DNA from 3 places in the Shigella sp. SIG6 genome. Region 1 is predicted to be linked to each of the others. Evidence: predicted binding sites of a transcription regulator. Region 1 holds the regulator's gene; each other region holds the start of a gene.
The links. The regulator CRP, encoded in region 1, controls carbon source genes, mostly activating them, when cyclic AMP is high. The targets are predictions, from matches to a motif close to ATGTGANNNNNNTCACAT.
Positions count from the first base shown of each region.

Region 2: the regulator CRP is predicted to act here: its motif matches at 4,234-4,251, upstream of ydfZ (putative selenium delivery protein YdfZ).
Region 3: the regulator CRP is predicted to act here: its motif matches at 11,500-11,517, upstream of rhaS (HTH-type transcriptional activator RhaS).

Region 1 covers NZ_JBQZXC010000043.1:9,417-22,753, reverse strand. Annotated here, with positions in the region: gene tsgA (MFS transporter TsgA) at 118-1,299, opposite strand; gene ppiA (peptidylprolyl isomerase A) at 1,570-2,142, shown strand; gene ACUU1M_RS09675 (YhfG family protein) at 2,247-2,414, shown strand; gene ACUU1M_RS09670 (putative adenosine monophosphate-protein transferase Fic) at 2,404-3,006, shown strand; gene pabA (aminodeoxychorismate synthase component 2) at 3,038-3,601, shown strand; gene argD (bifunctional acetylornithine/succinyldiaminopimelate transaminase) at 3,687-4,907, shown strand; gene ACUU1M_RS09655 (YccS/YhfK family putative transporter) at 4,974-7,064, opposite strand; gene crp (cAMP-activated global transcriptional regulator CRP) at 7,115-7,747, opposite strand; gene ACUU1M_RS09645 (OsmC family protein) at 8,049-8,453, shown strand; gene ACUU1M_RS09640 (phosphoribulokinase) at 8,508-9,377, opposite strand; gene ACUU1M_RS09635 (YheU family protein) at 9,431-9,649, opposite strand; gene ACUU1M_RS09630 (hydrolase) at 9,643-10,665, opposite strand; gene ACUU1M_RS09625 (ABC transporter ATP-binding protein) at 10,665-12,578, opposite strand; gene kefG (glutathione-regulated potassium-efflux system ancillary protein KefG) at 12,709-13,260, shown strand; partial or broken gene kefB (glutathione-regulated potassium-efflux system protein KefB) at 13,260-13,337, shown strand, end outside.
Region 2 covers NZ_JBQZXC010000165.1:291-5,844, reverse strand. Annotated here, with positions in the region: gene ACUU1M_RS18065 (2-oxo-tetronate isomerase) at 1-417, shown strand, start outside; gene dcp (peptidyl-dipeptidase Dcp) at 462-2,501, opposite strand; gene ydfG (bifunctional NADP-dependent 3-hydroxy acid dehydrogenase/3-hydroxypropionate dehydrogenase YdfG) at 2,638-3,384, shown strand; gene rspR (DNA-binding transcriptional regulator rspR) at 3,473-4,159, shown strand; gene ydfZ (putative selenium delivery protein YdfZ) at 4,337-4,540, shown strand; partial or broken gene ACUU1M_RS18040 (mannitol dehydrogenase family protein) at 4,576-5,554, opposite strand, start outside.
Region 3 covers NZ_JBQZXC010000005.1:2,643-15,979, reverse strand. Annotated here, with positions in the region: gene sbp (sulfate/thiosulfate ABC transporter substrate-binding protein Sbp) at 1-275, opposite strand, end outside; gene pfkA (6-phosphofructokinase) at 595-1,557, opposite strand; gene fieF (CDF family cation-efflux transporter FieF) at 1,738-2,640, opposite strand; gene cpxP (cell-envelope stress modulator CpxP) at 2,788-3,288, opposite strand; gene cpxR (envelope stress response regulator transcription factor CpxR) at 3,438-4,136, shown strand; gene cpxA (envelope stress sensor histidine kinase CpxA) at 4,133-5,506, shown strand; gene yiiM (6-hydroxyaminopurine reductase) at 5,612-6,286, opposite strand; gene kdgT (2-keto-3-deoxygluconate transporter) at 6,435-7,418, opposite strand; gene sodA (superoxide dismutase [Mn]) at 7,678-8,298, opposite strand; partial or broken gene rhaT (L-rhamnose/proton symporter RhaT) at 8,583-9,617, shown strand; gene rhaR (HTH-type transcriptional activator RhaR) at 9,614-10,462, opposite strand; gene rhaS (HTH-type transcriptional activator RhaS) at 10,536-11,372, opposite strand; partial or broken gene rhaB (rhamnulokinase) at 11,660-13,125, shown strand; gene rhaA (L-rhamnose isomerase) at 13,122-13,337, shown strand, end outside.

The DNA of each region.
Region 1 (13,337 bases):
GACATTTCATGTTTGTGCAAAAAATGGGCAAAATGAACGGGTTTATAGAAATAGATGCACGTAGCGGGGGAAGAGAGGAAAAGGCCGGACGACGATAGTGCCGTCCGGCATTAGCAATTAATGAGAGGTCAGGGTGTTATGCTGACGGTGACGGCTGACGAAACCTAACAGGAAGCACATCACAAAGACGACAGCGTACAGACCGTTTGCTGTAAGCAGTGCCGCCTGCGGACCGCTATGTTCAACAATCGGGCCGGTAACCACAAAGGTCAACATAGTACCGATGGTTCCGCAGGTCAGGACAAAGTTAACCAGTTTTGGCGACGGTACTTTGGTCTGCTGTGAACCCAGGGTGATGATGGTGGTATAGATCGCGCTGGAGAAGAAGCCCAGAGCGAGAATTGACCACGCCATATGTGCTGGTGTTCCGGTGTTAAAGACGTACATCAGAATCGCAGCCAGACCAGCCAGTACGGTCAGAATGCGTTGCAAATCAAAGAAGCGAAGAATAAAGCTGAACGCCCACATGCCGACCATGTATGACATCCAGAAGTTACTCACCAGCGTGCCCGCGTCGTTCAGGCTCATGCCCAGGCCTTTGGCATACTCAGGCACCCAGGAGATAAAACCTAACTGACCGAGGATGTAGCACAGCGCCGCAACAGAGAGAAACAGTACGCCGATCCCCCACTTTTCTTTCTCTACCGGAGCATCCGTTTTTGGTGCACGTTTGCCCAGTGCCGGGAACTCACAGCCGAAGGTCAGAATAAAAATAGCGACATACACCAGCCCGATGCAGGCATAAACCCAGTACCACTCAATGCTGCGCGCCAGTAGAAACGCGGCGATCATTGGGAAAATCATCCCAGCCATACTGAAGAAGGAGTCAGTAAATAACAGGCGGGAACCGCGCTGACGCCCTTCATACATTTGTGTTATCAGGAATGTACCAATCGACATAGTAATGCCGCTGACCACCCCGAGAATGAACATCGCCGTCGAGAACAGCGCCAGGCTGTGGCTGAACATCAAACCGGCAACCGCCAGCACCATCAGGAGAAAGCCAAAACGTAACTGCGTTTTCAACGGGACGATTTCCATCAGCCAGGCGTTGAGGAAGATAGAGATTAAAATGCCGGCGTTGAGGAAGGTGAAGGTGTTACTCATACTGGAAACCGGCAGATTGAAATAATCGGCGATATTTCCCATCACCATCCCGGTGACAATAACCAACGCACCAGTCAGTGCGTAGGAGAGAAAGCTAATCCATGTGAGCTTGATGCGATTGCTGTTAGTCATGATTGGCCTGCGTTCAAAAATAAAATGGCATAGCGGGATATGCCGCGAGCGGGCGATTTTAGGTGATTTTGTGATCTGTTTAAATGTTTTATTGCAATCGGTTGCTAAATTGCATTTTAAGAGGTGATTTTGATCACGGAATAAAAAGTGATCGTCAGGTTACATATATTTCAGATACGTAAAATTAGGTAAAGGGATGGCCTTGTTCTTGAAGGCTATTTAGAATCTCTTCACTTGCTTTTTTTCTGCTCTGTTTGTTAAGGAAATCTCATGTTCAAATCGACCCTGGCGGCGATGGCTGCTGTTTTCGCTCTTTCTGCTCTTTCTCCCGCAGCAATGGCAGCGAAAGGGGACCCGCACGTATTGTTGACAACCTCAGCTGGTAACATCGAACTGGAGCTGGATAAACAAAAAGCGCCAGTGTCTGTGCAAAACTTTGTCGATTATGTGAACAGCGGTTTTTATAACAACACTACCTTTCACCGCGTCATTCCTGGCTTTATGATTCAGGGCGGCGGTTTCACCGAGCAGATGCAGCAGAAAAAACCAAACCCGCCAATCAAAAATGAAGCCGATAACGGCCTGCGCAACACGCGTGGCACCATCGCGATGGCGCGTACCGCTGACAAAGACAGCGCCACCAGCCAGTTCTTTATCAACGTTGCCGATAACGCCTTCCTTGACCATGGTCAGCGTGATTTCGGTTACGCGGTATTTGGTAAAGTGGTGAAAGGCATGGACGTTGCCGATAAGATTTCCCAGGTGCCGACTCATGATGTTGGTCCGTACCAGAATGTGCCGTCAAAACCGGTAGTTATCCTTTCCGCTAAAGTCCTGCCGTAATGATTTCTCGCGCGGGCAATCTTGCCCGCGCTTCTGCTCTCCCGGCGTAACCCGGATTTGCCGCTTATACTTGTGGCAAATGGACACGTTCAGGGAGGCATCAAGTGAAGAAACTCACCGATAAGCAAAAGTCCCGTCTCTGGGAGCTTCAGCGTAATCGTAATTTCCAGGCCAGTCGCCGTCTTGAAGGCGTCGAGATGCCTTTAGTCACTCTTACTGCCGCAGAGGCTTTAGCGCGCCTTGAAGAGCTGAGGAGGCACTATGAGCGATAAATTCGGCGAAGGGCGCGATCCGTATCTTTATCCTGGCCTTGATATCATGCGTAACCGGCTGAACATCCGCCAGCAGCAGCGGCTGGAACAGGCCGCTTACGAAATGACGGCGCTGCGTGCTGCGACCATTGAGCTTGGTCCGCTGGTGCGCGGTTTACCGCATTTGCGCACTATCCATCGCCAGCTGTACCAGGATATTTTCGACTGGGCAGGGCAACTGCGTGAAGTTGATATTTATCAGGGCGATACGCCGTTCTGCCACTTTGCTTATATCGAAAAAGAGGGCAATGCCCTGATGCAGGATCTGGAGGAAGAAGGTTATCTGGTTGGCCTGGAGAAAGCGAAGTTCGTCGAGCGGCTGGCGCATTACTATTGTGAAATCAACGTGCTGCATCCCTTCCGGGTGGGAAGTGGTCTGGCACAGCGGATCTTCTTCGAGCAACTGGCGATTCATGCTGGATATCAACTGAGCTGGCAGGGTATCGAAAAAGAGGCCTGGAATCAGGCAAATCAGAGTGGGGCAATGGGGGATCTCACCGCACTGCAGATGATATTTAGCAAAGTGGTAAGCGAAGCCGGGGAATCTGAGTAAAATAGCGCGGTTCTTTCGTACCGGAGCCGCCATGATCCTGCTTATAGATAACTACGATTCTTTTACCTGGAACCTCTACCAGTACTTTTGTGAACTGGGGGCGGATGTGCTGGTTAAGCGCAACGATGCGTTGACGCTGGCGGATATCGACGCCCTTAAACCACAAAAAATTGTCATCTCACCTGGCCCCTGTACGCCAGATGAAGCCGGGATCTCCCTTGACGTTATTCGCCACTATGCCGGGCGCTTGCCGATTCTTGGTGTCTGCCTCGGTCATCAGGCAATGGCGCAGGCATTTGGCGGCAAAGTTGTGCGCGCCGCAAAGGTCATGCACGGCAAAACCTCGCCGATTACACATAGCGGTGAGGGCGTATTTCGGGGGCTGGCAAATCCACTTACCGTGACACGCTACCATTCGCTGGTGGTGGAACCTGACTCATTACCAGCGTGCTTTGACGTGACGGCCTGGAGCGAAACCCGCGAGATTATGGGGATTCGCCATCGCCAGTGGGATCTGGAAGGTGTGCAGTTCCATCCAGAAAGTATTCTTAGCGAACAAGGACATCAACTGCTGGCTAATTTCCTGTATCTCTGATTTCCGATTGCCATTCAGTGATTTTTTATGCATATTTTGTGATTATAATTTCACATTTATTTATGCGTAACAGGGTGATCATGAGATGGCAATTGAACAAACAGCAATTACACGCGCGACTTTCGATGAAGTGATCCTGCCGATTTATGCTCCGGCAGAGTTTATTCCGGTAAAAGGTCAGGGCAGCCGAATCTGGGATCAGCAAGGCAAGGAGTATGTCGATTTCGCGGGAGGCATTGCAGTTACGGCGTTGGGCCATTGCCATCCTGCGCTGGTGAACGCGTTAAAAACCCAGGGCGAAACTCTGTGGCATATCAGTAACGTTTTCACCAATGAACCGGCGCTGCGTCTTGGGCGCAAACTGATTGAGGCGACGTTTGCCGAACGCGTGGTGTTTATGAACTCCGGCACGGAAGCTAACGAAACCGCCTTTAAACTGGCACGCCATTACGCCTGTGCGCGTCATAGCCCGTTCAAAACCAAAATTATTGCCTTCCATAACGCTTTTCATGGTCGCTCGCTGTTTACCGTTTCGGTGGGTGGGCAGCCAAAATATTCCGACGGCTTTGGGCCGAAACCGGCAGACATCATCCACGTTCCCTTTAACGATCTCCATGCAGTGAAAGCGGTGATGGATGATCACACCTGTGCGGTGGTGGTTGAGCCGATCCAGGGCGAGGGCGGTGTGACGGCAGCGACGCCAGAGTTTTTGCAGGGCTTGCGCGAGCTGTGCGATCAACATCAGGCATTATTGGTGTTTGATGAAGTGCAGTGCGGGATGGGGCGGACTGGCGATTTGTTTGCTTACAGGTACTACGGTGTGACGCCGGATATTCTGACTTCTGCGAAAGCGTTAGGCGGCGGCTTCCCGATTAGCGCCATGCTGACCACGGCGGAAATTGCTTCTGCGTTTCATCCTGGTTCTCACGGTTCCACCTACGGCGGTAATCCTCTGGCCTGTGCAGTAGCGGGCGCGGCGTTTGATATCATCAATACCCCTGAAGTGCTGGAAGGCATTCAGGCGAAACGCCAGCGTTTTGTTGACCATTTGCAGAAGATCGATCAGCAGTACGATGTGTTTAGCGATATTCGCGGTATAGGGCTGTTAATTGGCGCGGAGCTGAAACCACACTACAAAGGTCGGGCGCGTGATTTCCTGTATGCGGGTGCAGAGGTTGGCGTAATGGTGCTGAATGCCGGACCGGATGTGATGCGTTTAGCACCGTCGCTGGTGGTGGAAGATGCGGATATCGATGAAGGGATGCAACGTTTCGCCCACGCGGTGGCGAAGGTGGTTGGGGCGTAAATAAGACGCATCAGGCAAAATATGTCGGATGCGGCGTGAATGCCTTATCCGATGGTTTAGCCTGTATTACGCCTTCGAATCCCGCAACTTGCGACTCAGCCAAATCCCGTGATGCGGTCGCTGACGCCATGCCATCGACGAAATGGTGTGCATGGTGTTCAGATGGCCAATAACCCGCTGTAAATGCTGCTCCAGCGTACCTGCCGCGCCTTCGTGCGGCTGCATCTCCGGCGCATCCATGATATTGGCATCGCCAGAACTACCCGGTTCGTCATACTCCAGTCGCTGCTGACAACGCTGAATGGCGATTTCACAAGACTGTAAATACTCTTGTGCCAGTTCAGGTGGCAATGCCCGGTGTTCCCGCGCCAGCGTGGTCATGGCATTAATATGCTCAACAATAAACTGGCTGTGCGTTACCCACAGTTTCATATCTGCCAGATAATGGCTGTTGAATGCCGGTTCCTGCATCGCCTGATTCAATGAGTTATACAGAGTGTTATGCGCCTGATTTACCCGCATTCTCTGCCAGGCCAGTGGCGTTGGTTGCGGGTCCTCGCTCAGAATCAAGCGAATCGCTTCCTGATAGGCTTCTAAAGCATCATGGGCGTTTTTACGCAATAACCCGCTCTGCCACTGCGGCCACAGCCAGACGGTACCACCGAAAGCAATCAAACAACCAATAATGGTATCGATAAGACGTGGAAGGATGTACTGCTCACCGTTCAGCCACAACAGTTGCAGGGTATACACTGCGGTAATAGTAAAACCGACCGTTGCCCAGCCGTAGTTTTTGCGCAATATCAGGTAGCTGGCGAGGGTGGTAATCAGCATCAACGTCAGGGTGTAACCTTCGGGAATTTTAAAGTGCAGCGCTACGCCCGCAATGATTAACCCGACCACGGTTCCCACGGAGCGATTCACAATCCTCAGACGGGTTGCGCCATAGCCATTTTGTGTCACCAGCAATACCGTCATCAGGATCCAGTACGACTTCGGCAGATGCAGCACGGTGCCCATCAGGCTGGCAACGCTTAACATCACACTGAGTCGTCCGGCATTGCGTAGCGCCGGAGACTTTAGTGACAGATAACTTTTCAGTGCCGGAAGTAACGGCATTCGCCGCTGTTTATCGGCCAGTAAGTCACGGGCATAGAGCGGTTTTTGGGTGCGCAGCACGCGGGCGATGCGGCTGAAATGCCAGTAGCAGAATTGCCCAACCGGATTATCCGGATGCTGGCGGGCGATTTTTTCCAGTGCGCCAATTTGCTTTTCCATCGTAAAACGCGTTGGCAGGCGATGGTAAAGAATGTCATCAGCCAGCACGCGCAGGCGAGCGGCGACGGTTTGCGCATTCCAGCGGATAACTTCTTCCGCATGGCTACGCTCGACCAGTTTTTGCACCTCTTCCGGCTGATGCAAACTGACCGAAATATGTTCCTGCAAATCCAGCGCCTCCTGGAAAATACGCAGCATCCGCTTGTAATCGGTATTGTTTTGCGCGGAAAGCATATGCATTTGCTGATAGCACTGAGTAATTAAATCGACCGCTTTTTGCTGGCGCACCAGCAGCGGTGGCAGCGCTTTTTCAGGATCGGTGTGCTGGGTAAGCAGGCTGTATTTGGCTTCACAATAATCTGCCAGTTCACGGTACAGCAGACTTAGTGACTCGCGCAGCGGTTGTTCGCGCCAGATCCAGAACCAAAACCAGTTAAACAATCCGTACCAGAGAGTGCCCAACGCATAGATGAGCAATGGTTCCCAGACCGGCATGTATCCCGCCAGACTGAGGGTAAAAATGGCGGCGAGCAGCGATGCAGGAAGCAATTTTGCGTGCAATGGCCCCAGCTCAGCAGTGACGCCAAGTACCAGCGTTAATCCGGTCAGCAAAAAGGGCAGGGGAACATCTTTTACCAGTAGCAGCTGTGTCAGTAAGCTACAGGTGGCAAACAGCGACGCACCAATGATTAAGTGTTTGAAAAAACGTTTATGAGGCGTATCAAGGCCCGCAATATTGCAACAGGCAGGAACGAGGGAGAAGAGCAGACCGAATCGTAATTCGCCAAGCATTAACCCAACGGCCACGGGCAAACATAGCACCAGCGTTTGTCGAAGTGCATAGTTGATATCGGGGTGATAAATCAGTCTGCGCCACATCGGGGGAAACAAAATGGCGCGCTACCAGGTAACGCGCCACTCCGACGGGATTAACGAGTGCCGTAAACGACGATGGTTTTACCGTGTGCGGAGATCAGGTTCTGATCTTCCAGCATCTTCAGAATGCGTCCCACGGTTTCACGAGAACAGCCGACAATCTGACCGATTTCCTGACGGGTAATTTTGATTTGCATACCGTCCGGGTGAGTCATAGCATCTGGTTGTTTTGCCAGGTTCAGCAGAGTCTGTGCAATGCGGCCCGTCACGTCGAGGAACGCCAGGTTGCCCACTTTCTCTGAAGTGACTTGCAGACGACGCGCCATCTGTGCAGACAGACGCATCAGAATGTCCGGGTTTACCTGAATCAATTGGCGAAATTTTTTGTACGAAATTTCAGCCACTTCACAGGCGGTTTTCGCACGTACCCATGCGCTACGTTCCTGGCCCTCTTCAAACAGGCCCAGTTCGCCAATAAAATCACCCTGATTCAGATAGGAGAGGATCATTTCTTTACCCTCTTCGTCTTTGATCAGCACTGCCACAGAGCCTTTAACGATGTAGTACAGCGTTTCCGCTTTTTCACCCTGGTGAATAAGCGTGCTCTTGGATGGGTACTTATGAATGTGGCAATGAGACAAGAACCATTCGAGAGTCGGGTCTGTTTGCGGTTTGCCAAGCACCATGCGCGGTTATCCTCTGTTATAAGCTTTCTCCAGAGCCAGATAACGCCGCTGTCTCTGGATTGCCGAAATATGCTTCCCGCTACCTGGGAAGGGGCTATCAACTGTACTGCACGGTAATGTGACGTCCTTTGCATACATGCAGTACATCAATGTATTACTGTAGCATCCTGACTGTTTTAGCATAGCTTTCGCTTTGTGTCTCCTGGTGTCTCGCTTCAGCATGACCCAGGTCGCCTTCCGTTGCGCGATTTGGTTAGTACGCGTACTCTGTCAGGAAAATTGACGCAGTGGAGTAGCAAAAATGCAAGCGCGAGTGAAGTGGGTCGAAGGGTTAACTTTTCTGGGCGAATCCGCCTCTGGTCACCAGATTTTAATGGACGGCAACTCAGGCGATAAAGCACCAAGTCCGATGGAAATGGTGTTGATGGCGGCGGGTGGTTGCAGTGCCATCGATGTGGTTTCGATCCTGCAAAAAGGGCGTCAGGATGTGGTCGATTGTGAAGTAAAATTGACCTCTGAACGCCGCGAAGAGGCACCACGCCTGTTTACGCACATTAATCTGCATTTTATCGTCACCGGTCGCGACCTGAAAGACGCAGCGGTTGCGCGTGCGGTTGATCTCTCTGCCGAGAAATATTGTTCAGTGGCGTTGATGCTGGAAAAAGCGGTGAATATTACTCACTCGTATGAAGTGGTTGCCGCGTGACTTAACTATCCCGTTGTGAAGCCGGATAGTATTTTATCCGGCATAATAGTAAAGTTACTCGATTTTCTTTCCTTCCATCAATCGTTGCACCAGCGGCAGCATAATTAATTCCATTGCCAGCCCCATTTTGCCGCCAGGTACCACTAACGTATTGATGTGGGAAATGAATGAGCCTTGCAACATCGCCAGCAGCCAAGGGAAATCGATCCCTTCCAGATTACGAAAATGGATCACCACAAAGCTTTCATCCAGCGACGGGATACCTTTTGCCGCGAACGGGTTTGAAGTGTCGACGGTGGGAACGCGCTGGAAGTTAAGATGGGTGCGGGAAAACTGCGGTGTGATGTAGTTGATATAGTCTTCCATTGAACGCACTACCGAGTCCATTACTGCTTCTCGTGAGTGCCCGCGCTCGCTGGTGTCGCGGATCAGTTTTTGAATCCACTCAAGGTTAACGATAGGCACTACGCCGACCAGTAAGTCCACATGCTGCGCAACGTTATGCTGTGGCGTGACTACGCCGCCGTGTAAACCTTCATAAAACAGTACATCAGTGGGTTCTGGTAAAGGTTGCCAGGGGGTGAATGTTCCCGGTACCTGATTCCAGGGTACGGCTTCGTCGTAGGTATGCAGATATTTGCGAGATTTCCCTTTGCCGCTCTGACCGTATTCAATGAAGGTTTGTTCCAGCAGGCCGAAGTCGTTCGCTTCGGGGCCGAAGTAGCTGATATGCCGCCCGGCGTCGCGCGCTTTGCGGATCGCCATGTCCATTTCCGGGCGGGTGTAACGGTGAAAACTGTCGCCTTCCACCTCAGCTGCATGCAGATTTAACTGCGCGAATATTTTACGAAACGCGAGGCTGGTGGTGGTGGTCCCCGCGCCGCTGGATCCTGTTACCGCAATGACCGGATGTTTGGCAGACATAGTAACTCCATGACTTAGCTATCACTATTATCTCGTCCGCCGACGGTTGCAGGTTATTCGCGAAACTGACTGCGCGGCATAATATTGACCGTTTCGTGCAGCTCCGACCATACCAGCACCGCTTCTCCGCACTGTAGCTGGCGTTTGACGTCGGCGACTTTCTGTTCAAGTGTACGCTCATGTTCACCATAATCGGTGCCTTCACGTAACACAAAGCTTTCAATTAAATTTTCCAGCGTTTCGGGGGAGAGGTCTTGCCACGGAATCAACATGATTTCGCCTCCAGATACGTTGTTAACCAGTCAGGAATGCGTGACTCCAGCCACATTTGCGGATGAAGTAATGTACCGCCAATAAAGCCAACATGACCGCCATGTTCAGTCAGTTGATACTCCACCTGCGAGGGGAGACTTTCCGGTTTTGGGATCACCTGATGATCCATAAACGGATCGTCTTTGGCGTGAATAATCAGCGTCGGTTTGGCGATCCGGTTCAGCATCGGCATGGCGCTACACTGACGATAATAGTCGATAGCGTCGGCGTAGCCGTGAATTCTGGCGGTGATTAGATCGTCAAATTCACGGATGCGACGTACCGATTTTAACTGCGCGAGATTAATCGGCAGCGTTCCGGGGTAGGCTGCCAGCTTGCGCGCGGCATTGGCTTTTAACAGGTTCAGCAAGTAACGCTGATAAACGCGGGAAAAGCCCTTTTCCATATGATAGCTACAGGCTTCCAGCATAAACGGCGCAGAGACAATCACCGCCGCATCAACCGGGAGATCATTGCCTTCCTTTGCCAGCAAACAGGCCAGCATATTACCGCCGAGCGAATAGCCGACGGCAGCCGTTGGCGCATGACCAAATTCGCGTTGCAGCCAGCGTAAAAACCAACTGGCGTCTTCGGTTTCGCCCGAATGGTAAATGCGGTGCATACGGTTTGGTTCACCGCTGCATCCGCGAAAATGCATCACCACGCCCAGCCAGCCGCGCTTTTGCGCCGCCTCAACCAGACCGTGGGCGTAAGGGCTATTGAGACTGCCTTCCAGCCCGTGAAACACCACTAAACGCGGTTTATGTTTCGCCTGTGCGGGGTCTTCACTCCACGAGAGATCGACAAAATCGCCGTCGGGCAACTCCAGCCGCTGCCAGTACGGGGTGAATTTCACCTGACGACGAAACAAACGCGGCAGCATAGTTTGTAGATGACAATTGCTAAAGCCGCGCATAGGGGTGAATTCAGCACTGCTGCTAAATTCATTGGCATCGGTCGTCGTTATCTGCGCCATCAGTTGCTTTGGCCTTCCAGCAGCATCTGCTCAAGCTGCTCCTGGGCTTCCAGCCACGCCATTTCGCACTCTTCCAGGCCGGATTTGGCGCTGGCTTGCTGTTGCAGGCAGGCGGTCAACTCCGCTTTACGGCTCTGGTCATACAGTTCGCTGTCGCCGAGTTTCTCTTCCGCCTGCGCCAGTTGCGCGTTCAGCTTCTCCATCTCTTTTTCCAGACGGGCAATCTCTTTACGCAGCGGCTGGGTTTGCGCACGCAGCTCCGCTTCCCGACGCTTCTGATCTTTACGTGCCTGGGCGCTGTTCGCGTTCTCTTTTGGCGCTTCGTCGGTCTGGTTTTCCTGCTTTTGTACGTCGCTCAACCACTGTTGATAATCTTCCAGATCGCCGTCGAACGGTTCGACTTTACGATCGTGAACCAGGTAGAGATCGTCAGTGGTGGAACGCAGCAAATGACGGTCGTGCGAAACGACAACCAGCGCGCCTTCAAACTCGATTAATGCTTCGGTGAGTGCCTGACGCATGTCGAGGTCAAGGTGGTTAGTCGGTTCGTCGAGCAGCAGCAGATTCGGACGCTGCCAGACAATTAATGCCAGCACCAGGCGGGCTTTTTCCCCACCGGAGAAGCGGCGCGTTTCTTCGGTTACTTTATCGCCCAGGAAACCAAAGCCGCCGAGGTAGTCACGCAGTTTTTGTTCCAGCTCCTGCGGCGCTAAACGTGCCAGATGTTGAATAGGTGATTCGTCGGCGCGCAGGTATTCAAGTTGATGCTGGGCGAAGTAGCCGAGCTTGATCCCTTTCGCCAGACCAATTTCACCGCTGACTGGCGCAAGTTCACCGGCTAACAGTTTGATTAATGTCGATTTACCTGCGCCGTTGCGGCCTAACAGACCAATGCGCGAGCCGGGGACCAGATTCAATTTAATCGAGTCGAGAATAATGCGATCGCCATAGCCTGCGCTGACCTTTTCCATCTTCAGTAACGGATTTGGCAGGCTTTCCGGCGCGCGGAAGCTAAAGCGGAACGGGTTGTCGACGTGTGCGGGGGCAATCAGCTCCATACGTTCCAGCATCTTAATGCGGCTCTGGGCCTGCTTCGCTTTGGTGGCTTTGGCACGGAAACGATCGATATAACTTTGCAGATGTGCCACGCGTTCCTGCTGGCTTTCGTACATCGCTTGTTGCTGCGCCAGACGGGTGGCGCGCTGTACTTCAAACGAACTGTAGTTGCCGGTGTACTCGAACATGCTTTGTTGTTCGATATGAATAATTTTATCAACGATCGGATCGAGGAAGTCGCGGTCGTGAGAGATCAGGATCAGCGTGCCCTGATAGCTCTTCAACCATTTTTCCAGCCAGATAACGGCATCGAGATCGAGGTGGTTAGTCGGTTCGTCGAGCAGCAGCAAGTCTGAACGGCAAATCAGCGCTTGGGCAAGGTTAAGACGCATACGCCAGCCACCGGAGAAATCACTTACCGGGCGCTCCAGTTGTTCATTGCTGAAACCGAGGCCGTGCAGCAGGCTGGCGGCACGGGAGCGAATACTCCATGCGTCAATAGCATCCAGCTTGCTATGAATGGTCGCAATGGTGTGCCCGTCGTTACGTTCGTTGGCGTCGTGCAGCTGCGCTTCCAGTTGACGATATTCACGGTCGCCGTCAATGACATATTCCAGCGCCGCTTGCGGTAACGCTGGCGTTTCCTGATTCACCCACGCCAGTTGCCAGCTTCCCGGAAAGGTGTAGCTGCCGCCGTCGGCGCTGATTTCATTTTTCAGCAATGCCAGCAGGGTAGATTTACCACAGCCGTTTTTACCCACCAGGCCGACTTTCTGCCCGGGGTTGATGGTGGCGGTGGCATTATCCAGCAGGACGCGCACGCCGCGACGAATTTGTAACGAGGAGAAAACAATCATAAGGCGCCGTATGTTCAGACTATGTTAACTTATCATTATGATAATGTAATGTATGGGCGAGCTGCCGCACCGGGCGCAATGGTAGCCCAAAACAGCGACTATACACAAAAACCATACCGGGAGGGGGATGATGTCTCAGCCAGCGAAAGTTTTGCTGCTGTATGCCCATCCGGAATCTCAGGACTCGGTGGCAAACCGGGTACTGCTTAAACCGGCCACGCAGCTCAGCAATGTTACCGTGCACGACCTTTACGCGCACTATCCCGATTTTTTTATTGATATCCCCCGTGAGCAGGCATTACTGCGCGAGCACGAGGTGATTGTCTTTCAGCATCCTCTTTATACCTATAGCTGCCCGGCGCTACTGAAAGAGTGGCTGGACCGGGTATTAAGTCGTGGTTTTGCCAGCGGGCCGGGAGGAAACCAACTGGAGGGAAAGTACTGGCGTAACGTGATTACCACCGGCGAGCCGGAAAGTGCTTACCGTTATGACGCGCTGAATCGCTACCCGATGAGCGATGTGCTGCGCCCCTTTGAACTGGCGGCGGGCATGTGCCGGATGCATTGGTTAAGTCCCATCATTATTTACTGGGCGAGACGGCAAAGCGCAAAGGAGCTGGCGAGCCACGCCAGAGCCTACGGTGACTGGTTGGCAAATCCGCTGTCTCCAGGAGGCCGCTGATGGAAGGTTCCGATTTTTTACTCGCAGGAGTGCTGTTTCTCTTCGCGGCGGTGGCTGCGGTGCCGTTGGCATCGCGG
Region 2 (5,554 bases), on a different contig from region 1:
TTAACTACCGCCGAATCATGCACCGGCGGTAAGTTGGCTAGCGCCCTGTGTGCAGCTGAAGATACACCCAAATTTTACGGTGCAGGCTTTGTTACTTTCACCGATCAGGCAAAGATGAAAATCCTCAGCGTAAGCCAGCAGTCTCTTGAACGATATTCTGCGGTGAGTGAGAAAGTGGCAGCAGAAATGGCAACAGGTGCCATAGAGCGTGCGGATGCTGATGTCAGTATTGCCATTACCGGCTACGGCGGACCGGAGGGCGGTGAAGATGGTACGCCAGCGGGTACCGTCTGGTTCGCGTGGCATATTAAAGGCCAGAACTACACTGCGGTTATGCATTTTGCTGGCGACTGCGAAACGGTATTAGCTTTAGCGGTGAGGTTTGCCCTCGCCCAGCTGCTGCAATTACTGCTATAACCAGGCTGGCCTGGCGATATCTCCAGGCCAGCCATTGGTGGTGTTTATATGTTCAAGCCACGATGTTGCAGCATCGGCATAATCTGAGGAGCCTTACCGCGCCATTGTCGATGCAGGCGTTCCAGATCTTCGCTGTTACCTCTGGAAAGGATCGCCTCGCGAAAACGCTGCCCATTTTCACGCGTTAATCCGCCCTGCTCAACAAACCACTGGTAACCATCATCGGCCAACATTTGCGTCCACAGATAAGCGTAATAACCTGCAGCATATCCGCCACCAAAAATATGGGCGAAATAACTGCTGCGATAGCGTGGCGGTATAGCAGGAAGATCCATATTTTCCGCCACCAGCGCCCGCAATTCAAAATCATCGACATCCTGCATTGCTTCGTTTTCTTCTAGGCAATGCCAGCGCATATCGAGAAGTGCGGCGCTAAGCAGTTCGCTCATCTCATACCCTTTGTTGAACAGGCTGGCATTACGCATTTTCTGTTGCAGTTCGTCAGGCATTGCTGCCCCGCTCTGATAATGCCGGGCGTAGCGAGCGAATACCTGCGGATGCGTTGCCCAGTGTTCGTTGATTTGCGACGGAAATTCGACAAAATCACGCGGCGTGTTGGTGCCGGAAAGCGTGGCATAACGCTGGCGGGCAAAAAGGCCGTGCAGCGTATGACCAAATTCATGGAATAAGGTTATTACATCATCCCAGAGTAACAACGCAGGCTCACCGGCAGCGGGTTTCTGATAATTGCAGACGTTATAAATTACCGGATGCGTTTCATTAAGCGTTGATTGCTCAACAAAATTGCCCATCCATGCACCGCCGCTTTTTGAATCACGGGCGAAGAAATCACCGTAAAATAACGCCAGTCCCACGCCATTATGATCAAAAATTTCCCACACACGAACGTCAGGATGGTAGACCGGAATATCAAAACGTTCGACAAACTTAATACCGAAGAGCTGATTCGCGGTCCAGAATACACCTTCATTTAACACCGTGTTTAATTCAAAATATGGCTTGAGCTGCGCCTCATCAAGATCAAATTTCTCCCGCCGTACCTGTTCCGCATAAAATGCCCAGTCCCACGGCTGCGCGCTAAACCCGCCCTGCTGCTTATCGATAACCGCCTGTATGGAGGCTAATTCATCGCTCGCACGTTGACGCGCCGCTGGAACAATTTCCCGCATAAAGTTGAGTGCTGCTTCTGGCGTTTTTGCCATCTGATCGGCGATTTTCCATGCGGCATAATGAGGAAAACCAAGCAGTTTCGCCTGCTGTGCGCGAATCTCTACCAGACGTTGAATGATAGCGCGGGTATCATTGGCATCATTTTTTTCCGCTCGCGTCCAGCCCGCAATAAACAGTTTTTCACGCGTCGCACGATCGCGCATTTCGGCAAGCGCCGGTTGTTGGGTGGTATTCAGCAGCGGAATCAGCCATTTGTTATCCAGACCTTTCTCGCGAGCCGCCTCTGCCGCCAGCGCAATCTCTTGCTCACTCATTCCTGCCAGCTGCGCGATATCGTTCACAACCAGACCGCCGGATTTATTTGCTGCAAGTAACCGCTGGTTAAACTGGCTGGTCAGGGTCGCAGCTTCTGTATTCAGTACTTTTAATTTTGCTTTATCAGCTTGTGCAAGTTTGGCTCCGGCAAGGACAAAACGTTGATGAATAACCTCCACCAGGCGGATGGATTCACTATCAAGCCCCAGGGATTCACGGCGCTGCCAGACAGCATCTACCCGCGCGAATAATTCACCGTTCAGATAGATATCATTAGCCAGTTCCGCCAGTTCAGCGGAAAACTGTTCATCAAGACGCTGTAATTCATCATTGGTATGCGCCGCAGTCATCGCAAAAAAGACGCTGGTAACGCGGGTAATTAATTCTCCGCTTTGTTCCAGTGCCAGAATAGTATTGTTGAAATCAGGCGTTTGCGGGTTAAGCGCGATGGCAGCAATTTCTGCCCGCTTTTGTTGCATTCCCTCATCGAATGCCGGGCGATAGTGATGATTGGCAATTTGATCAAAATGAGGAGCCAGATACGGCAGTGTGCTTTGGAAAGGATTCATTGTTGTCATTTTCTTCTCCTGAACGCGAGGTGTTCCATAGCGTAGGCTTACTGATAACGGAGTGCAATCTTGCAAACCAGTATTACCCGCTCTTAAGCATCACGTGCTATGTTATTGACACACAAAAGCGTTGAGGAACAGTGAGATGATCGTTTTAGTAACTGGAGCAACGGCAGGTTTTGGTGAATGCATTACTCGTCGTTTTATTCAACAAGGGCATAAAGTTATCGCCACTGGCCGTCGCCAGGAGCGGTTGCAGGAGTTAAAAGACGAACTGGGAGATAATCTGTATATCGCCCAACTGGACGTTCGCAACCGCGCCGCTATTGAAGAGATGCTGGCATCGCTCCCTGCCGAGTGGAGCAATATTGATATCCTGGTAAATAATGCCGGCCTGGCGTTGGGCATGGAGCCTGCGCATAAAGCCAGCGTTGAAGACTGGGAAACGATGATTGATACCAACAACAAAGGCCTAGTATATATGACGCGCGCCGTCTTACCGGGTATGGTTGAACGTAATCATGGTCATATTATTAACATTGGCTCAACGGCAGGCAGCTGGCCGTATGCCGGTGGTAACGTTTACGGTGCGACGAAAGCGTTTGTTCGTCAGTTTAGCCTGAATCTGCGTACGGATCTGCATGGTACGGCGGTGCGCGTCACCGACATCGAACCGGGTCTGGTGGGTGGCACCGAGTTTTCCAATGTCCGCTTTAAAGGCGATGACGGTAAAGCGGAAAAAACCTATCAAAATACCGTTGCATTGACGCCAGAAGATGTCAGCGAAGCCGTCTGGTGGGTGTCAACGCTGCCTGCTCACGTCAATATCAATACCCTGGAAATGATGCCGGTTACCCAAAGCTATGCCGGACTGAATGTCCACCGTCAGTAATTTTTATACCCGGCGTAACTGCCGGGTTATTGCTTGTCACAAAAAAGTGGTAGACTCATGCAGTTAACTCACTCACAAGCAAGAACGAATGACCGTCGAAACGCAACTTAATCCCACACAGCCTGTCAATCAGCAGATTTATCGTATTCTTCGTCGCGACATTGTCCATTGCCTGATTGCACCAGGCACACCGTTGTCGGAAAAAGAAGTTTCTGTTCGTTTCAATGTGTCACGCCAGCCGGTTCGTGAAGCCTTTATTAAACTGGCGGAAAACGGCCTGATTCAAATTCGTCCGCAGCGTGGCAGCTACGTCAACAAAATTTCCATGGCCCAGGTGCGCAACGGCAGTTTTATCCGTCAGGCCATTGAGTGCGCGGTGGCGCGTCGGGCGGCGAGCATGATTACCGAAAGCCAGTGCTACCAACTGGAACAAAATCTTCACCAGCAACGCATTGCCATTGAGCGCAAGCAACTGGATGATTTTTTTGAACTTGATGACAACTTCCATCAACTCCTGACGCAGATTGCCGACTGTCAACTGGCGTGGGATACCATTGAGAACCTGAAAGCGACCGTTGATCGCGTGCGCTATATGAGTTTCGACCATGTTTCTCCACCAGAAATGCTGTTACGCCAGCATCTTGATATTTTCTCTGCCCTGCAAAAACGTGATGGCGATGCGGTAGAACGTGCAATGACGCAACATTTGCAGGAAATCAGCGAATCCGTGCGCCAGATCCGCCAGGAAAACAGCGACTGGTTTAGCGAAGAGTAATTCATTTACTCTCATCCCATCCGGGATGAGAGGCTTTTCCCCCCGCCTTACGGCTCATGCATGCATCAAAAAAGATGTGAGCTTGATCAAAAACAAAAAATATTTCACTCGACAGGAGTATTTATATTGCGCCCGTTACGTGGGCTTCGACTGTAAATCAGAAAGGAGAAAACACCTATGACGACCTACGATCGTAACCGTAACGCAATCACCACTGGCAGCCGTGTTATGGTTAGCGGCACCGGTCACACTGGCAAGATCCTGTCGATTGATACTGAAGGTCTGACCGCTGAGCAAATCCGCCGCGGAAAAACCGTAGTTGTTGAAGGTTGTGAAGAGAAACTGGCACCTCTGGACCTGATTCGTCTCGGCATGAACTAAGTGTGTGAATGCCGCCGATGGCGGCATTGCTTTTTTTACTTCACGGAATATTTCGCCACGGTCGCTTTCGCGCCATGCGCTAATAAAGACAAGTACGCTTCCGTCACTTTTGCAGTAAACAAGCTATTGTCTGGCAAATCATCACCAAAGATTGCCTTAATCGCCAGCAATGACTGGACGCGCGCTTTCCCTTCGGCACTACTTTGTACAGCCTTCTGAATAACAGGTAACAGTGGGTCACTGATTTCTATCGGATTTCCCTGTTCATCAACACCACCGACATAACGCATCCAACCCGCGACGCCCAGCGCCAGCAGATCGAACTTGCTGTCATGCGCCAGATGCCAGCGAACAGAATCCAACATCCGCTGTGGCAATTTCTGGCTGCCATCCATCGCAATCTGCCAGGTTCGATGACGTAACGCCGGGTTGCTATAGCGTGCAATTAATCGGTTAGCGTAATCTTGCAAATCAACGCCCTGCACTTTCAGCGTCGGCGCTTGTTCCTGCAACATCATGCCATACGCCGCATGACGATAATGTTCATCTTCCATACAGTCATTAATGTGCTGATATCCAGCAAGATAACCCAGATATGCCAAGAATGAATGACTGCCGTTGAGCATGCGCAACTTCATCTCTTCATAAGGCAGCACATCACTAACCAGTTCGGCTCCCGCTTTTTCCCATTCCGGACGTCCGGCTACAAAGTTATCTTCGATAACCCACTGGCGGAAAGGTTCACAGGCAACGCCAGCAGGATCGCGCACACCGGTAAGTTGTTCGATTTTCGCCAGCGTATCCTCTGTCACTGCGGGCACAATACGGTCCACCATTGTTGATGGGAAAGTCACGTTATCTTCGATCCATTGTGCCAGTTTTACATCAACGGCTTGCGCGTAGGAAGTGACAACGTCACGCATAACATGACCGTTTTCTGGCATGTTGTCACATGACATGACGGTAAATGCGGGAAGTCCTGCCGCTTTACGGCGAGCCAGCGCCTCAACAATC
Region 3 (13,337 bases), on a different contig from region 1:
GCAATCGCGTCCACGTCATAGGCCAGAGCCAGCGTGACAACATCAGCTTCAATACCGTTGATTACCGACGTCGCTTGTTTACCTGAACCACCGTGTGACTGACGAATCACCACGTTATCACCAGTTTGCTGTTTCCAGTGGGCGCTGAATGCCTTGTTGTACTGTTCGTACAATTCGCGCGTTGGATCATATGAAACGTTAAGAAGCTGAATATCCTTTGCCATAACGCTGATTGCCGCCAGCAAAAATGTTAACCCTACGCCCCACTTGTTCATCGCCCGACTCTCTTATGTTGTGTTGTGATGAGCAAAGCGTGCCAGAAGGTTAACCAAACATTAAAGAATAAAAAAAGATTGGCTATAACTTGCGGGTATATGTTGAGGGATTAAAAAGGCGGAAGAAATCCGCCTCATATTGCTGACAAAGTGCGCTTTGTCCATGCCGGATGCGGCGCGAACGCCTTATCCGGCCTACAAAAGTTTGCAAATTCAATAAATTGTAGAATTCATGTAGGCCTGATAAGCGAAGCGCATCAGGCATTTTTGCTTCTGTCATCGGTTTCAGGCTAAAGGAATCTGCCTTTTTCCGAAATCATTAATACAGTTTTTTCGCGCAGTCCAGCCAGTCACCTTTGAACGGACGCTTCATGTTTTCGATAGCGTCGATGATGTCGTGGTGAACCAGCTGTTCGTTCTGGATACCTACACAACGACCGCCGTAACCTGCCAGCAGCAGATCGATAGCGTAAGCGCCCATACGGGAAGCCAGAATACGGTCGTAAGGCACCGGAGAACCACCGCGCTGGATGTGGCCCAGCACAGTTGCGCGGGTTTCACGACCGGTTTCTTTCTCGATGAAATGCGCCAGTTCGTCAACATCACACATATGTTCGGTAATCGCCACGATCGCGTGTTTTTTACCTTTCGCGATACCCGCTTTGATTTCGTTTACCAGGTCTTCACGGCTGAATTCAACTTCCGGAACTACAACGAATTCACAGCCACCGGCAATGGCCGCAGCCAGGGTCAGATCGCCACAATAACGGCCCATCACTTCCACCACGGAAATACGCTGGTGAGAAGAAGAGGTGTCACGCAGACGGTCGATCGCTTCTACAACGGTGCTCAGCGCAGTGAAGAAACCGATAGTGTAGTCAGTGCCTTTGATGTCGTTGTCGATAGTGCCCGGCAGACCGATGCACGGGAAGCCCATTTCGGTCAGACGCATTGCACCCATGTAGGAACCGTCACCGCCGATAACCACCAGCGCGTCGATACCACGTTTTTTCAGGTTTTCGATAGCCACGGCGCGGATGTTCTCGTCGCGGAATTCCGGGAAACGCGCAGAACCGAGGAACGTACCGCCACGGTTGATCATGTCAGACACGCTGTAACGGTCTAGCTGTACCATACGATCTTCATACAGACCCAGATAGCCGTCATAAATACCCATTACTTCCAGACCTTCTGTCAGCGCAGAACGAACAACCCCGCGAATTGCGGCGTTCATGCCTGGCGCATCACCGCCGCTTGTCAACACACCTATTTTCTTAATCATGACTACCTCTGAACTTTGGAATGCAAAATGAAATCTGTTGCCGGAAGTCTTCTTGCACATCGAAGTGATCCAACGAATGTGCAAATAGTATAACAATCACTTCCTGCTGAATTGATTCAGGTCAGGCCAAATGGCGGTATTTTATACACAAAATGCGGGTCTGGCTCTCTTTTATACTGATTATGAAAGCATAGACCGTTTACCCTCCCTGGGTACGACGGAACAGGGGTCCTGATGGATAATCACATCCGAGCCCGGAAAACGCCGTAAAATAGCCTGCTCTACCTGATCCGCCACCATATGTGCCTGAACCAAAGGCAGAGAGTCTTCCATTTCCAAATGAATCTGAATAAAGCGGGTCGGCCCTGACTGCCGCGTGCGAAGATCGTGAGCGCCGCTAACACCCGGCCAGGAAGTCACGATATCAATAATTTCTTGCCGTTCTTCATCAGGCAATGCGCGATCCAGTAATGACTGTACCGCCTCATATCCCATGCGTAACGCGCTATATAAAATATAGATGCCGATTCCCAATGCAAACAGAGCATCGGCGCGATGCCAGCCGTACCAAGACACCCCCAGCGCCAGCAGAATTGCGCCGTTCATCATAACATCAGACTGGTAATGTAGCATATCAGCCCGCACCGCCTGGCTTTGCGTCCGGCGCACCACCCACCGCTGAAACGAGACAAGGATAATCGTACAAATTAGCGCCACAATTGTCACGATAACCCCGACGCCTGGATCTGTCATCGGTGTTGGAGATACCAGATGTTGAATACCCGTCAAAAACAGGAATAGTGCCGAACCGGAGATAAACATACTTTGCGCCAGCGCCGCGAGGGACTCAGCTTTACCGTGACCAAACGAGTGATTATCGTCGGCAGGTTGCAGGGAATATCGCACCACCAGTAAATTCGTCAACGACGCGCCGATATCCACCAGCGAATCCACCAGCGCGGCGAGAATACTCACCGACCCGGTATACCACCATGCAAAAATTTTAATCAGCAATAGCAACGAAGCCATCGCCGTCGCAGCAATCGCCGCCCGACTGACCAGCCGTCCATAAGATTGATTCATAAATACTCCCGCTATCAACTGACGCTAGTATAACGGAAGCAAATCATCTGCAATGCATTAAGCAGCAGGCAAATTGAGGATAAAAAAAACCCCACATCATGTGGGGGAAGACAGGGATGGTGTCTATGGCAAGGAAAACAGGGTTTACTACTGGGAACGTGAGTTGCTACTACTCAATAGCTTCAACGATGAACTTTTTTGCCATTGCGTCACGTCACGCAACTGCTCCATTCGTTGTTGATGTTTCTCGTTTAAAACCGCTTGCTGCTCCGGCGTTAACAGGCGATACATTTGGTTGCGGACTTTTGCCATCTCAACCTGACGAGCAATTTGCTCATTCGCCATTTTTTCTGCCTGTGCGCGCACAGCGTTTTCATCAAAATTTTCTGCGGTGACAAGGCGATGCATTGTCTCCAGTTCGCTAACATTAACAGGAGGCTGTTCGTGCCGGGCCTGTTGCATAAGATCTCGCATCTGCTGACGCTGATGTTCGGTTAAACTTATGCCGTCGAACATATGGCTCTGCGTACTGCGCTGCGTAAGTTCTTCACCCGGATGCCAGTTATCGCCAGAACCGACTTCAGCAGCGTGGCTTAATGAACTGACTGCCAGCGTTGAGGCCATGACGGCAGCGGTAACTATGCGCATCATTTGCTCCCAAAATCTTTCTGTCGCGATTCAACGATAGAGAGTTTACGATTCAGGCTGCAAACATGCGTCAGGGGGTGTAAAACAACGTAAAGTCATGGATTAGCGACGTCTGATGACGTAATTTCTGCCTCGGAGGTATTTAAACAATGAATAAAATCCTGTTAGTTGATGATGACCGAGAGCTGACTTCCCTATTAAAGGAGCTGCTCGAGATGGAAGGCTTCAACGTGATTGTTGCCCACGATGGGGAACAGGCGCTTGATCTTCTGGACGACAGCATTGATTTACTTTTGCTTGACGTAATGATGCCGAAGAAAAATGGTATCGACACATTAAAAGCACTTCGCCAGACACACCAGACGCCTGTCATTATGTTGACGGCGCGCGGCAGTGAACTTGATCGCGTTCTCGGCCTTGAGCTGGGCGCAGATGACTATCTCCCGAAACCGTTTAATGATCGTGAGCTGGTGGCACGTATTCGCGCGATCCTGCGCCGTTCGCACTGGAGCGAGCAACAGCAAAACAACGACAACGGTTCACCGACACTGGAAGTTGATGCCTTAGTGCTGAATCCAGGCCGTCAGGAAGCCAGCTTCGACGGGCAAACGCTGGAGTTAACCGGTACTGAGTTTACCCTGCTCTATTTGCTGGCACAGCATCTGGGTCAGGTGGTTTCCCGTGAACATTTAAGCCAGGAAGTGTTGGGCAAACGCCTGACGCCTTTCGACCGCGCTATTGATATGCACATTTCCAACCTGCGTCGTAAACTGCCGGATCGTAAAGATGGTCACCCGTGGTTTAAAACCTTGCGTGGTCGCGGCTATCTGATGGTTTCTGCTTCATGATAGGCAGCTTAACCGCGCGCATCTTCGCCATCTTCTGGCTGACGCTGGCGCTGGTGTTGATGTTGGTTTTGATGTTACCCAAGCTCGATTCACGCCAGATGACCGAGCTTCTGGATAGCGAACAGCGTCAGGGGCTGATGATTGAGCAGCATGTCGAAGCGGAGCTGGCGAACGATCCGCCCAACGATTTAATGTGGTGGCGGCGTCTGTTCCGGGCGATTGATAAGTGGGCACCGCCAGGACAGCGTTTGTTATTGGTGACCACCGAAGGCCGCGTGATCGGCGCTGAACGCAGCGAAATGCAGATCATTCGTAACTTTATTGGTCAGGCCGATAACGCCGATCATCCGCAGAAGAAAAAGTATGGCCGCGTGGAACTGGTCGGTCCGTTCTCCGTGCGTGATGGCGAAGATAATTACCAACTTTATCTGATTCGTCCGGCCAGCAGTTCTCAATCCGATTTCATTAACTTACTGTTTGACCGCCCGCTATTACTGCTGATTGTCACCATGTTGGTCAGTACGCCGCTGCTGTTGTGGTTGGCCTGGAGTCTGGCAAAACCGGCGCGTAAGCTGAAAAACGCTGCCGATGAAGTTGCCCAGGGAAACTTACGCCAGCACCCGGAACTGGAAGCGGGGCCACAGGAATTCCTTGCCGCAGGTGCCAGTTTTAACCAGATGGTCACCGCGCTGGAGCGCATGATGACCTCTCAGCAGCGTCTGCTTTCTGATATCTCTCACGAGCTGCGCACCCCGCTGACGCGTCTGCAACTGGGTACGGCGTTACTGCGCCGTCGTAGCGGTGAAAGCAAGGAACTCGAGCGTATTGAAACCGAAGCGCAACGTCTGGACAGCATGATCAACGATCTGTTGGTGATGTCACGTAATCAGCAAAAAAACGCGCTGGTTAGCGAAACCATCAAAGCCAACCAGTTGTGGAGTGAAGTGCTGGATAACGCGGCGTTCGAAGCCGAGCAAATGGGCAAGTCGTTGACAGTTAACTTCCCGCCTGGGCCGTGGCCGCTGTACGGCAATCCGAACGCCCTGGAAAGTGCGCTGGAAAACATTGTTCGTAATGCTCTGCGTTATTCCCATACGAAGATTGAAGTGGGCTTTGCGGTAGATAAAGACGGTATCACCATTACGGTGGACGACGATGGTCCTGGCGTTAGCCCGGAAGATCGCGAACAGATTTTCCGTCCGTTCTATCGGACCGATGAAGCACGCGATCGTGAATCTGGCGGTACAGGATTGGGGCTGGCGATTGTTGAAACCGCCATTCAGCAGCATCGTGGCTGGGTGAAGGCAGAAGACAGCCCGCTGGGCGGTTTACGGCTGGTGATTTGGTTGCCGCTGTATAAGCGGAGTTAAACTCCGCATTTGTAGGCAGGATAAGGCGTTTACGCCGCATCCGGCATTTGAGCAGGATGCCTGATGCGACGCTGATAGCGTCTTATCAGGCCTACACTCCGGGGGTTATTTTCCCCACAACCGGCGGGAAAAATCTTCGATCTTGCCGCTCAGTCGGCGCTTTTGCATCGTCCACGTCCAGCTTTTCGATAACCCGGCGGCGGAGAGTAAACGGTGATACTGATCGTCATCAAACGGCATATGCCATGCGATGGCGGCAGCCTCCTGCACGGTCACATCGCTGACACGGGAAACCAACTCCAGCGGCGCGTCCGCAGACACTTTCCCTGGCGCTATCACGCTATACAACCACCCCACCTTACCTGTGTTTTGCATCAACTGCGCTATATCGCTGATATCAAAATGGTAATTGAGTTTATAGCAAGGCGAGCGCGGCTGGCTGACCTGAATTAATGCCTCTCCCCAGCGGAAAATATCGCCCATATGAACATTACTTTCCGTGAGACCGTCGGTTGAGAGATTTTCGCCAAACGCAGGCGCAACAAACAACTCCGCCTGTTCCGGAAATTCCCGCACCCAGTAGAGATAGTGCTCACGAGGATAATGACACAGCGCTCTGTCTGGCCCGCCGTGAACCTTTTTCTCCGCCTGCTCGTCACCTTCCAGCCCCAGCTCCGTCAGCATCAACTCACCATCAACCTGGATTTTGGCAATTGCGCTGGGTTTGCCTTCGGGATAAGCCTGAATCTTGCCTGTGTATACATCAACCGGATATCGCATCTGTTCCCTCTCCACGAGAAATTTCCCCATTAGACCATATTTATTTTATGTCAGCCGTGCTGTTTTCGCGGTAAGTATCCAGGCAGGAACTCAATAGCAAACCGGACGAACGTTAGTTCATCCGGCTGTGGGGATTAAGGAAGCAGGTTTATTTCACCGTACCTAAAATTTCGATTTTCGCTGCTCTGGCTTTGACTTTACGTGACCAGATAGAGGTAAGAATTGGCACCAGAATCGAAGTCACAATGACCGCCGTCGCTACCAGCGAAGTTGCTGCCGGAGCCATCGGTTTAAACGCAGGCACCATTTCTGCAATCAGCACAGGTGTCGCTACCGCGGCCCCTGCGGAACTGGAAGCGGCAATTCCGGCAGTGCCATCGCCACCGCCAATCAATTTATCGGCGATAATCAACGGAATACCGGTCACGATAATTACTGCCACACCCAACAGGATCCCCAGCAAACCAGTCTGGGCAATCACAGTCAAATCAATGGTATTGCCCAGCGCGAAGGCAAAGAATGGAATCAGCGTTTGCACCGCTTTGCTGAAAAATTCTCGTAATTCAGGGTCAAGATTCCCCAGGGCAAAGCCCACCAGGAACGGTAATACTGCGCCGACGAAAACATGCGGTTCAAACGAGGCAATCCCGGCAGTGCCCAGAATAATCATCGTCATGAGCGGCCCGGACTCCAACGACATCAACACAAATGCCCCAGCTTCTTCTTTCGTACCGTACTGCTGCATGATGGAAGCGTAAAGTCCGCCGTTGGTCATATCCATCGCCGCCACCAGCGCCAGCGTTGAAAGTCCGGCAAAGAATCCAACTTCAACACCATGTTCCGGAATAATGCGCGAGGCAATTGCCGCAACCACCCACGCGACGGCAATTTTAGTTACCACCAGCGTACCGGATTTACGCAGTACCGTTCCCGTCGCGCTTAATTTTATTGACGCCCCCATGCAAAAAAACCACACCGCCAGAATGGGCACCGTACCGGTAATCATCCCGTTGGTGAATGATCCAAAATATTTCCCCGCCCCCGGCGAGAAGGTGTGGCACAGTGCGCCAAGGAATAGCGGGACGAGCATCATCCCCCCCGGGATTTTCTCAATCGAGCGTTTTATCTGCATTTCCATCACCTGTCGGCATATTTTTAAGGGCTGATGCGTAATTCCTCAATGGAGCATCAGTGTTGATGGAAACGAAGATAGACATTCATTTAATCAATAAAAGTGATCAAAACCACATCAATTGAAATGCTGTTTTATTTTTATAGGATTATTGTTTTTATTTTGGAATTGATCACAAAAAAACCACCGCCGTTGGCGATGGTTCATTTTTTAAGCTGATATGCGGCCTATACGCCTCATTGCAGCAGGCGGCAAATGATTATTTTTTCGCCGCAAAACGTGCCGCTGCTTCGTCCCAGTTCACCACGTTCCAGAACTCTTTGATGTAGTCCGGACGGCGGTTCTGGAATTTCAGGTAGTAAGCATGTTCCCACACATCCAGGCCCAGAATCGGGAAGCCGGAAGCGCCAGAAATAGCTTCACCCATCAGCGGAGAATCCTGGTTAGCAGTAGAAACCACCGCCAGTTTATCGCCTTTCAGCACCAGCCATGCCCAGCCGGAACCAAAGCGGGAAGCTGCCGCTTTTTCAAATTCTGCTTTGAAGTTATCAACGGAGCCGAAGTCACGTTCGATAGCCGCTTTCAGGTCACCCTGCAGGGTGGTGCCTTTTTTCAGACCTTTCCAGAACAGGCTGTGGTTAGCGTGACCGCCAGCGTTGTTGCGCAGTACGGTTTTCTTGTCTGCTGGCAGCTGGTCCAGTTTGGTGATCAGCTCTTCAACCGGCAGGTTGGCAAATTCTGGCAGGCTTTCCAGCGCCGCGTTGGCGTTGTTTACGTAGGTCTGATGGTGTTTGGTGTGGTGGATTTCCATGGTCTGCTTATCGAAGTGCGGTTCCAGGGCATCGTAAGCATACGGCAGGGATGGCAGGGTATAGCTCATATTCATCTCCAGTATTGTCGGGCGGCCGATTGTTAATGCCGCGTAAGCAGTTGGTTCATTATAGTTAATTAAATGATATTGAAAATGATTATCAATGCCGTACTTTTCGTAAGGGTATGGTTTTGCAGGAAAATGCCCGAGATGTGAAGCAAATCACCCACTTAATGCCGTGATTGCCAGTAAATCGACAACGGCGGCAACAGGCGAAAGGTTAATCGACAGCACGATTTTTACACTCATCTCGTCGGAGATGTGAAGCGACGAAAAATGATGAGGATAAGAAGATGAGTAACGCGATTACGATGGGGATATTTTGGCATTTGATCGGCGCGGCCAGTGCAGCCTGTTTTTACGCTCCGTTCAAAAAAGTAAAAAAATGGTCATGGGAAACCATGTGGTCAGTCGGTGGGATTGTTTCGTGGATTATTCTGCCGTGGGCCATCAGCGCCCTGTTACTACCGGATTTCTGGGCGTATTACAGCTCGTTTAGTCTCTCTACGCTGCTGCCTGTTTTTCTGTTCGGCGCTATGTGGGGGATCGGTAATATCAACTATGGCCTGACCATGCGTTATCTCGGCATGTCGATGGGAATTGGCATCGCCATTGGCATTACGTTGATTGTCGGTACGCTGATGACGCCAATTATCAACGGCAATTTCGATGTGCTGATTAACACCGAAGGCGGACGCATGACGTTACTCGGCGTTCTGGTGGCGCTGATTGGCGTAGGGATTGTAACTCGAGCCGGGCAGTTGAAAGAGCGCAAGATGGGCATTAAAGCCGAAGAGTTCAATCTGAAAAAAGGGCTGGTGCTGGCGGTGATGTGCGGCATTTTCTCTGCCGGGATGTCCTTTGCGATGAACGCCGCAAAACCGATGCATGAAGCCGCTGCCGCACTTGGCGTCGATCCACTGTATGTCGCTCTGCCAAGCTATGTTGTCATCATGGGCGGCGGCGCGATCATTAACCTCGGTTTCTGTTTTATTCGTCTGGCAAAAGTGAAGGATTTGTCGCTAAAAGCCGACTTCTCGCTGGCAAAACCGCTGATCATTCACAATGTGTTACTCTCGGCACTGGGCGGGTTGATGTGGTATCTGCAATTCTTTTTCTATGCCTAGGGCCACGCCCGCATTCCGGCGCAGTATGACTACATCAGTTGGATGCTGCATATGAGTTTCTATGTATTGTGCGGCGGTATCGTCGGGCTGGTGCTGAAAGAGTGGAACAATACAGGACGCCGTCCGGTAACGGTGTTGAGCCTCGGTTGTGTGGTGATTATTGTCGCCGCTAACATCGTCGGCATCGGCATGGCGAATTAATCTTTCTGCGAATTGAGATGACGCCACTGGCTGGGCGTCATCCCGGTTTCCCGGGTAAACACCACCGAAAAATAGTTACTATCTTCAAAGCCACATTCGGTCGAAATATCACTGATTAACAGGCGGCTATGCTGGAGAAGATATTGCGCATGACACACTCTGACCTGCCGCAGATATTGATTGATGGTCATTCCAGTCTGCTGGCGAAATTGCTGACGCAAAACGCGCTCACTGCACGATGCCTCATCACAAAATTTATCCAGCGCAAAGGGACTTTTCAGGCTAGCCGCCAGCCGGGTAATCAGCTTATCCAGCAACGTTTCGCTGGATGTTGGCGGCAACGAATCACTGGTGTAACGATGGCGATTCAGCAACATCACCAACTGCCCGAACAGCAACTCAGCCATTTCGTTAGCAAACGGCACATGCTGACTACTTTCATGCTCAAGCTGACCGATAACCTGCCGCGCCTGCGCCATCCCCACGCTACCTAAGCGCCAGTGTGGTTGCCCTGCGCTGGCGCTAAATCCCGGAATCGCTCCCTGCCAATCAAGATTCAGCTTCAGCCGCTCCGGGCAATAAATAATATTCTGCAAAACCAGATCGTTAACGGAAGCGTAGGAGTGTTTATCGTCAGCATGAATATAAAAGAGATCGCCACGGGTAATGCGATAAGGACGATCGTTGAGTACATGCAGACCATTACCGCGCCAGACAATCACCAGCTCACAAAAATCATGTGTATGTTCGGCAAAGACATCTTGCGGATAACGGTCAGCCACAGCGACTGCCTGCTGGTCGCTGGCAAAAAAATCATCTTTGAGAAGTTTTAACTGATGCGCCACCGTGGCTACCTCGGCCAGAGAACGAAGTTGATTATTCGCAATATGGCGTACAAATACGTTGAGAAGATTCGCGTTATTGCAGAAAGCCATCCCGTCCCTGGCGAATATCACGCGGTGACCAGTTAAACTCTCGGCGAAAAAGCGTCGAAAAGTGGTTACTGTCGCTGAATCCACAGCGATAGGCGATGTCAGTGACGCTGGCCTCGCTGTGGCGTAGCAGATGTCGGGCTTTCATCAGTCGCAGGCGGTTCAGGTATCGCTGAGGCGTCAGTCCCGTTTGCTGCTTAAGCTGCCGATGTAGCGTACGCAGTGAAAGAGAAAATTGATCCGCCACGGCATCCCAATTCACCTCATCGGCAAAATGGTCCTCCAGCCAGGCCAGAAGCAAGTTGAGACGTGATGCGCTGTTTTCCAGGTTCTCCTGCAAACTGCTTTTACGCAGCAAGAGCAGTAATTGCATAAACAAGATCTCACGACTGGCGGTCGAGGGTAAATCATTTTCCCCTTCCTGCTGTTCCATCTGTGCAACCAGCTGTCGCACCTGCTGCAATACGCTGTGGTTAACGCGCCAGTGAGACGGATACTGCCCATCCAGCTCTTGTGGCAGCAACTGATTCAGCCCGGCGAGAAACTGAAATCGATCCGGCGAGCGATACAGCACATTGGTCAGACACAGATTATCGGTATGTTCATACAGATGCCGATCATGATCGCGTACGAAACAGACCGTGCCACCGGTGATGGTATAGGGCTGCCCATTAAACACATGAATACCCGTGCCATGTTCGACAATCACAATTTCATGAAAATCATGATGATGTTCAGGAAAATCCGCCTGCGGGAGCCGGGGTTCTATCGCCACGGACGCGTTACAAGACGGAAAAAAATCCACACTATGTAATACGGTCATACTGGCCTCCTGATGTCGTCAACACGGCGAAATAGTAATCACGAGGTCAGGTTCTTACCTTAAATTTTCGACGGAAAACCACGTAAAAAACGTCGATTTTTCAAGATACAGCGTGAATTTTCAGGAAATGCGGTGAGCATCACATCACCACAATTCAGCAAATTGTGAACATCATCACGTTCATCTTTCCCTGGTTGCCAATGGCCCATTTTCCTGTCAGTAACGAGAAGGTCGCGAATTCAGGCGCTTTTTAGACTGGTCGTAATGAAATTCAGCAGGATCACATTATGACCTTTCGCAATTGTGTCGCCGTCGATCTCGGCGCATCCAGTGGGCGCGTGATGCTGGCGCGTTACGAGCGTGAATGCCGCAGCCTGACGCTGCGCGAAATCCATCGTTTTAACAATGGGCTGCATAGCCAAAACGGTTATGTCACCTGGGATGTGGATAGCCTGGAAAGTGCCATTCGCCTTGGATTAAACAAGGTGTGCGAGGAAGGGATTCGTATCGATAGCATTGGGATTGATACCTGGGGCGTGGACTTTGTGCTGCTCGACCAACAGGGTCAGCGTGTGGGCCTGCCCGTTGCTTATCGCAATAGCCGCACCAATGGCCTGATGCCGCAGGCACAACAGCAACTCGGCAAACGCGATATTTATCAGCGTAGCGGCATCCAGTTTCTACCCTTCAATACGCTTTATCAGTTGCGTGCGCTGACGGAGCAACAACCTGAACTTATTCCACACATTGCTCACGCTCTGCTGATGCCGGATTACTTCAGTTATCGCCTGACCGGCAAGATGAACTGGGAATATACCAATGCCACCACCACACAACTGGTCAATATCAATAGCGACGACTGGGACGAGTCGCTACTGGCGTGGAGCGGGGCCAACAAAGCCTGGTTTGGTCGCCCGACGCATCCGGGTAATGTCATTGGGCACTGGATTTGCCCGCAGGGTAATGAGATTCCGGTGGTCGCCGTTGCCAGCCATGATACCGCCAGCGCGGTTATCGCCTCGCCGTTAAACGGTTCACGCGCCGCTTATCTCTCTTCTGGCACCTGGTCATTGATGGGCTTCGAAAGCCAGACGCCATTTACCAATGACACGGCGCTGGCAGCCAACATCACCAATGAAGGCGGGGCGGAAGGTCGCTATCGGGTGCTGAAAAATATTATGGGCTTATGGCTCAGCGAGTGCTTCAGGAACGGCAAATCAACGATCTCCCGGCGCTTATCGCCGCGACACAGGCACTTCCGGCCTGCCGCTTCATCATCAATCCCAATGACGATCGCTTTATTAATCCTGACGAGATGTGCAGCGAAATTCAGGCTGCGTGTCGGGAAACGGCGCAACCGATCCCGGGAAGTGATGCTGAACTGGCGCGCTGTATTTTCGACAGTCTGGCGCTGCTGTATGCCGATGTGTTGCATGAGCTGGCGCAGCTGCGCGGTGAAGATTTCTCGCAACTGCATATTGTCGGCGGCGGCTGCCAGAACACGCTGCTCAACCAGCTATGCGCCGATGCCTGCGGTATTCGGGTGATCGCCGGGCCTGTTGAAGCCTCAACGCTCGGCAATATCGGCATCGAGTTAATGACGCTGGATGAACTCAACAATGTGGATGATTTCCGTCAGGTCGTCAGCACCACCGCGAATCTGACCACCTTTACCCCTAATCCTGACAGTGAAATTGCCCACTATGTGGCGCAGATTCACTCTACACGACAGACAAAGGAGCTTTGCGCATGACCACTCAACTGGAACAGGCCTGGGAGCTGGCGAAACAGCGTTTCGCGGCGGTGGGGATTGATGTCGAGGAGGCGCTGCGCCAACTTGATCGTTTACCCGTTTCAATGCACTGCTGGCAGGGCGATGATGTTTCCGGTTTTGAAAACCCGGAAGGTTCGCTGACCGGGGGGATTCAGGCCACAGGCAATTATCCGGGCAAAGCGCGTAATGCC